2 linked regions of the Bosea sp. 685 genome follow. The protein of the gene in region 2 interacts with the protein of the main gene of each other region in a pairwise test. Links are inferred from orthologs where the notes say so. Each region holds a gene or a part of one and is shown on either strand. Other genes may lie near its edges.

Region 1 (3,629 bases), on a different replicon or contig from region 2:
CCCACCAGGGGCGCGGCTGCGCTGAAGCCTCCGGAATCGGCGACGGCCACGAACGCCCTGAGCAGATCAATCTCAAGGTCTGGGTATCTCATGCCGAAGCCTCCGCAAATCGATGAACGGGCCGAACAAGACGCGACGTTTCAGCGTTCGGGCCAAAGCTGCTCGATGGGGAGAGCGGTCTTGTACTTGACCTGTTTCAACGAAAAACTCGATCGAATGCTTGAGACGGCCTCGATCTTAGTGAGTTTGTCGAGGATGAAATCCCTCAGGGCCACCGTGTCGGTGACGACGACGCGCAGAAGATAGTCCGAGTCGCCGGACATCAGATAGCATTCCATGACCTCCGGCAATTCGATGACCACCTTCTCGAACCTCTCCAGATTTTTCTCCGTCTGGTTCGTCAGCGAAATCTGGATGAAGACGCTCACCGTGCTGCCGATCCTTTCAGGATCCAACAACGCCACGTACCTGCTCACGACACCCTTGTCTTCGAGCTGCTTGACCCTCGCGAGGCAGGGCGACGGGGAGAGTCCCACTTTTCCCGCGAGCTCAACGTTCGAGATTCGTCCGGAATTCTGAAGCTCAGCCAGAATACGACGGTCGGCTCGATCTAGCGCTGATCTCAGCATATCGTGCTCCATAATCGCAGTTTCGCAGACTAGCATGCCGCAACGGTGTTTCAAGGCGGTATATGCGGCAGGATATTCCGGCGTGAAATCGGTAGTCTCCGGCGCGTGATTGGAGTCCATCAAAATGCCTGAGAGCAGCAGTCGGGAACTTTCCACAACCTCTGGCGACGTCGATCCGAGCGAGACCTCGGATTGGCTGGGATCGCTCGAGGCCATGGCACGCGAGGAAGGAAGCGACCGCGTTCGGTTCGTGCTCGCAGCGCTGGAGCGTCGCGCCCGAGAGTTGGGCGTCCTATCCGATGCGCTGCCCTATTCGCCCTATCGCAACACGATCTCGCTGGAAAAACAGCCTCCGTTCCCTGGCGATCTCGCGATGGAGGAGCGGATCACATCGATCATCCGATGGAACGCGCTCGCGATGGTCGTGCGTGCCAATCGTGCCTATGGCGAGCTCGGGGGGCACGTCGCAAGCTATGCGTCAGCCGCAGAGATCTTCGAGGTCGGATTCAATCATTTCTTTCGCGGCGGCGGAGAGAAGGGCGAAGGCGACCTCGTGTTCTTTCAGCCCCACTCGGCACCCGGTGTCTACGCCCGGGCCTTCCTCGAAGGCCGTCTGACCGCCGATCATCTTGCTCGCTACCGCCAGGAGATCGGGGGAGGGGGGCTGTGCTCGTATCCCCATCCTTGGTTGATGCCCGACTTCTGGCAGTTCCCGACGGGGTCGATGGGGATCGGGCCCATCAGCTCGGTCTATCAGGCCCGGTTCATGCGCTATCTCCGGGACCGTGGCTTGCTCGACACCGATGGACGTCGCGTCTGGGGCGTGTTCGGCGATGGTGAGATGGACGAGCCGGAGTCCATCGCCGCGCTGTCTCTTGCCGCGCGCGAGAACCTCGACAACCTCACCTTCATCATCAACTGCAACTTGCAGCGCCTCGACGGTCCCGTCCGGGGCAATGGCCAGATCGTCCAAGAGCTCGAGTCCATCTTCAAGGGTGCCGGCTGGAACGTCGTCAAGGTGCTCTGGGGCTCCGAATGGGACGCGATCTTCGCTCGGGACACCAATCACGAACTGCTCCGGCGCTTCGCGGAAACCGTCGACGGCCAGTATCAAACGCTCGGGGCCAAGGACGGCGCATACAACGTCGCAAATTTCTTCGACGCAAACCCGGAGGTCCGGAAGCTCGTTTCCCATATGTCGGACCACGACGTGGACCAACTGAAGCGCGGCGGCCACGATTTCCGGAAGCTCTTCGCCGCCTTTCAGAAGGCCAGAGACACCAAGGGGCGGCCCACCGTCATCCTGGCCAAGACCAAGAAGGGCTACGGCATGGGCCGGGCCGGCGAATCCAGGATGACCTCGCATCAGGCAAAGAAGCTCGACGTCGAGGGCCTTCTCGCCTTCCGCGACAAATTCTCGCTGCCGCTTTCAAACGAGCAAGTCGAGAACCTAGAGTTCCTGAAACCGGCGGACGACTCCGCCGAGATCGCCTACCTGAAATCCCGACGCGAGCAGCTCGGCGGCTATCTGCCTACTCGGCGGTCCGCAGCTAGGACGTATGCCGTCCCGGCCATCGAGAGCTACGCCGATTTCGCGTTGAGTGCTGCCGGCAAGGAGATGTCGACGACGGTCGCGGTCGTTCGCCTGTTCAGCACCCTGCTGAAGAACAAGGAGCTCGGTCCCCGAATCGTGCCGATCGTCGCCGACGAGGCCAGGACCTTCGGCATGGACAACCTCTTCCGACAGGTCGGCATCTACTCGCCCGTGGGTCAGCTTTACGAGCCGGAAGATGCCGGAACGATGCTCTACTACAAAGAGGCCAAGGACGGTCAGCTTCTTGAGGAGGGCATCACCGAGGCCGGGGCGATCTCGTCCTGGGTCGCCGCTGCCACGTCCTACAGCGTTCACGCCGAGCCAATGCTCCCGTTCTATATCTACTACTCGATGTTCGGCTTTCAGCGGATCGGCGATCTGATCTGGGCAGCAGCCGATCAGAGGGCGCGGGGCTTCCTGATCGGCGCCACCGCGGGCCGCACCACACTCGGTGGCGAAGGCCTCCAGCATCAGGACGGGAGCAGTCACCTGGTCGCATCCACGGTGCCCAACTGCCGCGCCTACGATCCGGCCTACGCCTATGAGATGGCCGTCATCATCGACCACGGCGCCCGCCGGATGATGGAGGAGGGTGCGGACGAATTCTTCTACGTCACAGCGATGAACGAAAACTACGCGCAACCCTCGATGCCGGCGGGTATCGAAGGCGACATCATCCGCGGGATGTACAAGCTGTCCGGGCCGTCCGGCGGTGCCGCGGCGGTGAGGCTTCTCGGCTCCGGCGCGATCCTTCCGGAAGTGGTGGCAGCCGCGGAGCTCTTGAAAAACGACTGGCAAATCGACGCGGACACGTTCAGCGTCACGAGCTTCAGCGAGTTGGCCAGGGAGGCGCGCGAACTCGAGCGGCAGCAGATATTCTGCGGTGGAGTCTCCCCGAAGAGCCACGTTGCAACTCTGCTGGACGGCGCCGCTCCCATCGTCGCGGCCACGGATTACGTGCGGGCCTATCCGCAGCTGATCGCGTCCTACGTGGAAGCACGCTTCATCGCCCTCGGCACTGACGGCTTCGGACGCAGCGACACGCGAAAGGCTCTCCGCAACTTCTTCGAAGTGGATCGGCATCACATCGCAGTGGCGGCTCTGTCCTCGCTCGCCGCAGAGGGCAAGCTCGATGCCGAGACCGTCGCGGCCGCCATCACGAAGTACAGCCTGAATGCCATCGAGGCTCCGCCCTGGTCGCGCTGAGTTCGCGCCCCTGAAACGATAAAGGAAAGCGCGGCCATGGGCGCAAGGAAGACGATCGAGTTGCCGGATATCGGCGACTACAAGGACGTTCCCGTCGTGGAGATTCTGGTTTCCCTGGGCGACGCCGTCGGCGCCGACCAGCCAATCATGACGCTGGAATCCGACAAGGCAACGCTGGAGGTCCCGGCCCCGTTCGCCGG
Region 2 (3,754 bases):
CGATAACGGCTTCGGCGCCAAGGCGAACTCGCCGGACGCGATGCTGTTCTTCCACCGCCTCAAGGCCGATTTCGCCAGCGGCAAGATCGAACGGACCGCGACCACCTTCCTGCACGACCCCGACAAGAAGATCCCCTTCCGCATCGTCCATGAGGGCACGGAGAAGCGCTATCTGACGGGCGCGGATTTCGATCCGGAATCGATCCAGCCGATCGGCGGCAAATTCTGGATCGGCGAGGAGTTCGGCCCCTATCTCATCCGCGTCGACGCTGACGGCAAGGTCGAGGCCGTGTTCGAGACGCTCGTCGACGGCAAGCCCGCCCGCTCGCCCGACCACTACGCCGTGACCACGCCCAACGCGCCCAACCTCCCGGTCGAGTTCAATGTCCGCCGCTCCAAGGGTTTCGAGGGCATGGCGCAGTCGCCCGATGGCCGCTTCCTCTATCCGCTGCTGGAAGGCCCGCTCTGGAACGCCGAGACCAAGGGCAATGAGGAGGTCGACGGCAAGGAGGTGCTGCGCATCCTCGAATTCGACGTGGCTGCCGAGAAATGGACCGGCCGCTCCTGGTTCTTCCCGCTGGAGCAGAAGGGCCTCGCCATCGGCGACTTCAACATGATCGACGGAACGACAGCTCTCATTATCGAAAGAGATAACGGCGAAGGCACCGCCGACAAAGCCTGCGCCGCTGGCCAGAAGGGCCCCGACTGCTTCCACGACGTCGCCAAGTTCAAGCGCATCGTGAAGATCGAAATGACCGACGCCAATGTCGGCAAGCCGGTGCGCAAGGTCGGCTTCATCGACCTCTTGAAGATCGCCGACCCGGACAAGAAGGCCCGCCAAGGCGCCATCGACGGCGTGCTGCCCTTCCCCTTCTTCACCATCGAGAACGTCGATGTGGTCGACCGCGCCAACGGCATCATCGTCGTCGGCAACGACAACAACCTGCCCTTCTCCTCCTCGCGCGATCCGAAGAAGGCCGACGACAACGAACTGGTGCTGCTCTCGGTGAAGGAACTGCTCGACGCGAAGTGAGCCGCGCGCACGCCCTCCAAGTCGCGGACAGGTCAATCCGCGACTTGGAGATCTCCGCTCAAGTCATGGCCGGCCTTTGGCCGGCCATGTGCGTTTGTGAAACCTGCCCTTGAATGGCTGTTTTCACAGGACTATATTAGCGGGCACCAAGCACTCCATGTGCGAGGGCAGTGGTTTGGATGATCGACACTCATGGAGGTGATCATGTTGACCGCGAATACGGACGGCAGACGGCCGCAGGACTTGTGCAACCTCATCCTGGCCGCGTGCCTGTTCATCTCTCCCTGGATTTTCGGCTTCGTGGGCGAGGCTATGCCCACCCGAAACGCCTGGATCGTCGCCGTGGCGCTCGCCCTGGTGGCCTTCGCGGCGCTTTCGGTCTTCGCCGAGTGGGAGGAATGGGTGAACCTGGCGCTCGGCGTCTGGCTGATGGCGGCCCCCTGGATGCTCGGCTTTACCGGCAACTTCAACGCGTTCTGGACCCATATGATCCTGGGCGCCTTGACGGCGGCGGTATCGGCCTGGGCGGTCTGGGATTATCGGCACGAGCCGCACGCCACGGCCTGACCGGGCCGTGACATGACACTATGGCCCGCCGCCGCGAGGCGACGGGCTTTTTCGTGCCCGCGACGATCAGGCCACGCGCTTATCCGCGGAATCGCAGAGATCGACGAGCAGGCAGCGGACGCATTCGGGCCTGAGCGCCTTGCAGGTGTAGCGGCCATGCAGGATCAGCCAGTGATGCGCATGCCTGCCGAACTCCCGCGGCACGGCCTTCTCCAACCCCAGCTCGACCTGCAGCACGTTCTTGCCCGGCGCGATGCGCAAGCGATTGGCGACGCGGAAGACATGGGTGTCGACTGCGTGGGTGATCTCGCCGAAGGCCATGTTGAGCACGACATTGGCCGTCTTGCGGCCGACGCCGGGCAGCGTCTCCAGCGCCTCGCGGTTGGCCGGCACCTCGCTGCCGAATTCGGCGATCAGCTTTTCGCAGAGCGCGATCACGTTCTTCGCCTTGGTGCGGAACAGGCCGATCGTCTTGACCAGCTCGCGCACTTGGCTTTCGCCGAGCGCCAGCATCTTTTCCGGGGTATCGGCGAGCTCGAAGAGCTTGCGCGTCGCCTTGTTGACGCCGGCGTCGGTCGCCTGCGCCGAGAGCACCACGGCGACCAGAAGAGTGAAGGCGTTGACGTGTTCGAGCTCACCTTTGGGCTCGGGCTCGGCGGCGCGGAAACGCTCGAAAATCTCGCGGATGCCCGCCGCGCTGCGGGCGCGCGGCTTCGTGATCCCGGGGGCGGCGGGCGCGCGGCGTTTGGACCTGTTCTCTTGCATCATCGCGGCGTTATAGTTGGGCCATGAAACCCGGCAAGTCCGATTCAGCCGCGACCGGCGACGCCTCGGCCATGGCGGCCGAGCGCCCCGTCTTCGACGCAACGATCACGCCGCATCGCTCGCTGGGGCAAAACGGCTTCCGCATCGTGATGACGCTGGTCTGCCTCTCCAGCGTCGTCTCCTCGATCCCCTTCGTCGTGCTCGGCGCCTGGCCGGTGGCGGGCTTCTTCGGCCTCGATGTCGCGGCCTTGTTCATCGCCTTCCACGTCAATTTCCGGCATGCGCGCGCCTTCGAGCGGGTCATCGTGACGCCGCTCGAAGTCTTGCTGCGCAAGGTCTCGCATCATGGCCGCGAGGCGGTCTGGCGCTTCAACCCGGCCTGGACCAAGCTCGAGCGAGAGAATGACGAGGATTATGGCTTGCTGCGGCTGAGCCTGGTCTCGCGCGGGCAGCGCGTCGCGGTGGCGGGAGCACTCTCGCCGCATGAGCGCGAGGGCTTTGCCGATGCGCTCGGCGCGGCGCTGGCCAGCGCAAGGCGCGGCCCGGATTTCGGAGCGGCCTGACAGGCCCGCGTCAGGCCTGTCAAATGTCAGCTTTTCGGGTGTGACGCTTTCGGGTTGTGAGCCTTGGCCGCCATCGTCATTCCGCTGATTTCGGCTGCGATCATCGTCGGATTGATCACGACTTTGCTCGCCAGGAAACCGGGAGCGCGGATGCCGAACGCCGACGAGGATGCGCCAGGGCAGAGCGGCGATGAGCGGGTGCGCGGTTACGGGCTCGTGCTGCGCGACCAGCTCGACCGGACACCGTTCGGGCCGGAACTGCCGCGCATAGTCTGGCGCAAGCTCATGACATGCCCAACCGGAGAAGGGCTGGTGCGCGAGTTCCACCGCGATTTCTGCGGGCAGGGCCTGATCCGCACTCAAGACGGCGTCAAGCTCTGCGATATCTTCGACGGCGGCCATAATACCGGCGATGCGATCACGTCCTGGCCAAGCGAGGAGGCGTTCGTTGGCTTCTTCGCCGCGCAGTCGGATTACAGTTGCAGCGGCTGGGACGGGGCCTCGGCCGTCTTCGCGACGCAGGACGAATGGTATCGCAACAACCAGCGCCTGACGCGGGAGGGGTTGCAGGTTTTCGTCGCCGAGCTAAAGCCGCGCTGAACGGCTCGCGCCAATTTTTCACGAAAGCAATGCTCTTGATTCCAGGAGCCTGGTCTAGCCCTCCATCGCCCTTGCCGCCTGTTCCACCCTTGCCGCCTGTTCCAAATTCGCCCGCGCGATCGCGCGGTGGAACGGCGCGATTACCGCCAGGTACGTCCGCCCCAGCAGGTTATGGCAATGCACCACCGTCACCACGACTAGCTCCCGGCCGCCCGCTGCGCCCGTG

What was found.
Region 1: the proteins of nth (region 2) and mdeB interact in binary tests that used the Escherichia coli proteins (3 or more experiments, as listed by UniProt). The link is inferred for Bosea sp. 685 from one-to-one orthologs.

The regions. Positions count from the first base shown.
Region 1 is NZ_CP134778.1:118,469-122,097, forward strand. Bases 453-3,629 are described here. They hold mdeB (alpha-ketoglutarate dehydrogenase), read left to right. Parts: upstream 453-753; coding sequence 754-3,429; downstream 3,430-3,629. Other genes in these bases: RMR04_RS00605 (Lrp/AsnC family transcriptional regulator), read right to left, coding at 453-629; aceF (dihydrolipoyllysine-residue acetyltransferase), read left to right, coding at 3,466-3,629. Outside these bases: RMR04_RS00600 (LysR substrate-binding domain-containing protein), read right to left, coding at 1-92; more of RMR04_RS00605, read right to left, coding at 141-452. UniProt on the Escherichia coli protein: Component of the pyruvate dehydrogenase (PDH) complex, that catalyzes the overall conversion of pyruvate to acetyl-CoA and CO(2).
Region 2 is NZ_CP134779.1:5,389,157-5,392,910, forward strand. What follows is about bases 518-3,367. They hold nth (endonuclease III), read right to left. Parts: upstream 2,369-3,367; coding sequence 1,667-2,368; downstream 518-1,666. Other genes in these bases: RMR04_RS26410 (esterase-like activity of phytase family protein), read left to right, coding at 518-1,033; RMR04_RS26415 (SPW repeat protein), read left to right, coding at 1,226-1,600; RMR04_RS26425 (DUF2244 domain-containing protein), read left to right, coding at 2,389-2,928; RMR04_RS26430 (hypothetical protein), read left to right, coding at 2,992-3,367. Also shown: more of RMR04_RS26410, read left to right, coding at 1-517; more of RMR04_RS26430, read left to right, coding at 3,368-3,528; RMR04_RS26435 (DUF2867 domain-containing protein), read right to left, coding at 3,583-3,754. UniProt on the Escherichia coli protein: DNA repair enzyme that has both DNA N-glycosylase activity and AP-lyase activity. The DNA N-glycosylase activity releases various damaged pyrimidines from DNA by cleaving the N-glycosidic bond, leaving an AP (apurinic/apyrimidinic) site.